DNA from 2 places in the Gilliamella sp. X-46 genome. Region 1 is predicted to be linked to the other one. Evidence: riboswitches for the same ligand, from Rfam matches in the RefSeq annotation. Region 1 holds a riboswitch; the other holds the start of a gene.
The links. Region 1 has a riboswitch for thiamine pyrophosphate ahead of thiM (hydroxyethylthiazole kinase). Riboswitches for the same ligand answer to the same signal wherever they lie in the genome.
Positions count from the first base shown of each region.

Region 2: linked by a shared signal. The riboswitch ahead of thiB (thiamine ABC transporter substrate binding subunit) and the one ahead of thiM (hydroxyethylthiazole kinase) in region 1 are both predicted to bind thiamine pyrophosphate.

Region 1 covers NZ_JBXSQH010000002.1:96,941-99,148, reverse strand. Annotated here, with positions in the region: gene thiE (thiamine phosphate synthase) at 1-195, opposite strand, end outside; gene thiM (hydroxyethylthiazole kinase) at 205-993, opposite strand; TPP riboswitch at 1,048-1,149, opposite strand; gene trkA (Trk system potassium transporter TrkA) at 1,189-2,208, opposite strand, start outside.
Region 2 covers NZ_JBXSQH010000010.1:55,619-57,826, reverse strand. Annotated here, with positions in the region: gene thiB (thiamine ABC transporter substrate binding subunit) at 1-940, opposite strand, end outside; TPP riboswitch at 1,029-1,137, opposite strand; gene pgeF (peptidoglycan editing factor PgeF) at 1,696-2,208, opposite strand, start outside.

The sequences.
Region 1 (2,208 bases):
ATCACTTAGCGTTTCTTTCAATGCTAATGCTGCTTGATACCAATCTTTACCTGCCAGTTCTTTTTCTGATCTTAACTGTATAGCGGTTACGCCGTTTTTGACAGCAATTTTTGTTGTATTGACCATACCACTAATACCACCACAGAGTAGTGGATCGAGCACTAAATAAAGGGTTAAATCCAATTGTTTTTTCATCTTCTATCCTTATTCAAGTGATGGATTAAATAGTGAGAGTTGATCTAATAGAGATACTGCAAAGGTGCCTAATCCTTGCTGTTTATTAGCAAGTTCTGAGGCTTTTTTCATCATAAAACATGCTGAGGCGGTAGCAGATAAAATGTCAGGTGAATTGGCTATAAAAGCTGCTACCATGGCGGATAATGAACATCCTGTTCCCGTCACTTTAGTTAAAGCAATATCGCCCCCAGTTATGCTATATACGTTGTTACCGTTAGTGACATAGTCGATATCACCTGTCATTGCAACGATTGTTTGATATTTTTGCGCAAGCTCTTTGGCGGCGTTTAAAGCTGATTGGGGTGAGTCTTGACCGTCAGGTCCTTTTGCCAATGAGTTTTGACCGTTTAGCGCTAATATTTCTGAGGCATTACCACGAATTACCGTTGGTTTTAACGACAATAATTGATATGCAAATTCAGTACGATAATTAAGCGCAGGTCCTACAGCGACAGGATCGAGTACCCATGGGGTTTGTGTTTGCTGAGCTTTAGCTGCTGCTAATAACATACTTGTGGCTATGCTGCTGTGAATGGTGCCAATATTAATCAGTAAACTATCGGCAATGGTAACAAATTCAGCAACTTCTTGCTCTGCAATAACCATTGCCGGTGATGCGCCAATAGCAAGTAGTATATTAGCGGTAAAATTTTGGACTACATCATTAGTTATGCAATGCACTAGTGGGCGTTGTTGTTTAACGTGGTGGATAAAAGCGGTTGCTTGGTTGGTTGGAAATAATTTGACTGCTGGCATATTTATTTCTTCCTTATTATCTTTGCATGTTGGGAAGAATTTGCCAATTTTGTGACTTGATGGCTTAGACTTCCCTACGCTGGCATAATCCAGATCAGGTTCAACGGGTAAAATCTCAGTTTTTTGTTGAAACAAAAAACACCCCGAGTCAAAATTTATTTGTTTATTATGAACTGACTATCTATTTTTAACAAGTTATTGTAATAATTTTTCAATGTCCGTAATTGCCTTTCTATCTGGTAAGAAGATGATAAGGTGATCGTTTTCTTCAATAGTTAGATCGGTATTGACAATAATGACATCCTCACCACGGACTACAGCCCCAATGGTTACACCTGAAGGTATTTTTAAGCTGTTAATGTTTTTGCCGACGAGTCTCGATGTTTCACTATTACCATTGGCAACAATTTCGACAATCTCGGATTCACCTTGTCTTAATGAAACGACTTTAACAACGCCTGTTTGTCTTACATGGCTTAGTAGCTCTGAAATTGTGGCATGTTGTGGTGAAATTGCAATATCAATCACACTATCATTAATCAGTTCAAGGTAGGCTTGGCGTTGAATCAATACAATTACTTTTTTAGCCCCCATCCTTTTGGCTAGCATGGATGACATGATATTGGACTCATCATCACTGGTGACAGCAATAAACAGATCAGTAAGTTCAACTTGTTCTTGTGAGAGCAATTCCTGATCCGATGATTCACCGTGCAGAACTGTGGTATTAGTAAGTTGTTCAGCAATTAATTCGGCACGTTCGGCATTGCGTTCGATTAATTTGACTTGATAGTCGTTTTCTAAACGCTTTGCTAAAGTGACAGCCACGCCACCACCACCACTAATGATGATTCGTTTATAGGGCTTTTCTAGGCGTTGTAACTCACTAGTCACCGCTTTGATATTAACTGGTGGGGTAATGAAATAAACCATATCACCGGCTTCAATTAGGGTTGATGCTAGTGGACGTATAAAGCGATTTTTGCGATAAATTGCGACAACTCGTGCTTCAACATGGGGTAAATGCTCTTTAAGCCCAGAAAGTTCACTACCAACTAAAGCACCACCATAATAGGCAGTAACTGCCACCAAACAGACGCGATTGTCATAAAAAGAGGCAAATTGTAGTGAACCTGGATATTGTACTAATTGACTAATATGATTAGTGATAAGGTTTTCTGGGGCAATAATATGATCGATGTTTATACAATTTTT
Region 2 (2,208 bases), on a different contig from region 1:
CTTTCCATTCACGTACCCACGCTTTTTGATTCTGTTCAACTTGCTTGGCATCAAACTCAAGCGGTTTATTGACTGGCTTAATTTGTTGAAAAGCTTCGGGTAATGGAATATTAATAATTGGATACATGAAATTTTTTTCAGCAAATTGGCGCTGTATTTCAGGGGTTAATAGATATCGCAAAAATGAACGTGCAAGTTCTGGTTGTTGACTATACTTAGTAATGCCCACAACTTCAACTTGGCGGTAATGGCCTTCATCAAAAATAGCCGCCGCATAACGATGATCATTATCATTCATAATATGCGCAACAGGTGAAGTGCTATAACTAAGCACAAAATCGGCCTCTCCTTTCAAAAATAGACCATAAGCTTCGCTCCAACCTTTGGTCACTGTCACGGTATTATTAGCTATTTTTTGCCAAGCAGATGCAGCATCATCACCGTATATCTTCTTCACCCAAAATAATAAACCTAACCCTGGTGTACTGGTTCTTGGATCTTGATAAATAATATTCCAGTTGGCTTGATTATCAACTAGCTCGTGCATACTCCTTGGTGGATGATTAATTTTTTGTTGATTATAAATAAATGCAAAATAGCCAAAATCATAAGGCATAAAATCACTATCCCACCAGTCGGTATTTAAATTATTGGGCTTACTAATTTTATGAGGAATAACAATACCCGCCTGTTTGGCTTGGTCTAAAAGGTTATTGTCTAACCCTAAAATCACATCGGCATTGGTTCTATCGCCCTCAAGACGAATTCGATTTAAAACCGCTACGCCATCGCCTAATGCAACAATTTCAAGTTGGCAATCGCACTGCGCTTCAAACCCCTGTTTAATCGCCTGACCAGGTCCCCATTCTGAAATAAACGAATTGTAACTATAAACGGTTAATGTAGGTTTTTCGTTGGTAGCATTGGCGTTATTGAGCATAAAAAGCGCAAACAAGCCTAAAGGTAATAAGACATTTTTAAAAAACATTTTGCCTCCAAAATAGCAAATAAAAGACAAAAGGTTTGAGCAGGTATAATAACTCAAATCCCTCCGCTGGCATGATCCAGTTCAGGTTCGACGGGTTATGTTAGCCAATCTAACATTCTCAGCCCTACTGGGCACCCCGTTGAGAACGCCGAGTAGTTTAGAGGTTAGAGTGGGGATTGTAAATAACGAAAGTGATAAAGGGGGTGGTTTGTGTTTTTTTTAAGCATCAAAATAAAAATATGATTAAAATCGATATCTTTTTCAGACGTTTTTTTAGTTAGTTAAATGGTTCTTATTATGGTTCCCTATTCGTAGTTTTGTTGATTTGTCAGATGTTGGCACCTTGTCAAGTTTGTGTAAACGATTGATTTTCCTTAAAAACACCAAACAAAAAACTTCAATAAAATCAATACCTTTCCTGACTGATTTTTAGCAAAAAAACTTGCGTAAAAATCAATCAAGGCTATTAAGTTTGTCTTGTTCTGGTGTCAGAATAATGCCAACAACAGAGTAAGGTCACCACACCAAACAAGGATGTTTGGTGTGGCTATACTTCATCGGGAACACAAATTTGTTTGAAGCGAAGTTGAACATATGAGCAAAGCAAAAGTGACCTCTTAGAGGCGAGTATCAAGATGATACAAGTAACTATAAAAAGACCACATCATACAGCCTTGCGTTGTTTTTTAAGGAGTTTGGCAAAAAACTCACTCAAACCAAATCATCGATGCCATCCGCCCTGTTTTATTTTCACGACGGTATGAAAAAAACTTGTCTTGTTCAGTATAAGTACAAAAATCACCTCCAAAAATCTTAGTTACTCCTATTGACTGTAAGCGTTGTTTAGCAATTAAGTAAAGGTCGGCTAAGTATTTTTGTTCAGCAGGGTTGATTAATTTAAAAGCAATTTTTGCATTGCGGTCGATTTTTTCAAATTGTTCCTTGACGTCAATACCAACTTCAAACTTTTTGGCGCTGATTGCTGGCCCAAGCCATGCGATGATGTTTGACCGTGGCGAGGCAAATTTTTTGACGGTTTCTTCCAGTATTCCATTACATAATCCTCGCCATCCTGCATGTGCTGCCGCAACTTCGTCACCATTGGTTGTACAAAACAAGACTGGCATACAATCGGCAGTGAGTACGACGCAAACTTGTTTGGGTTGATGGGTATAAGATGCGTCGGCTTCTATGGTTTGGTTAGGAATGTTGCCTGTTGC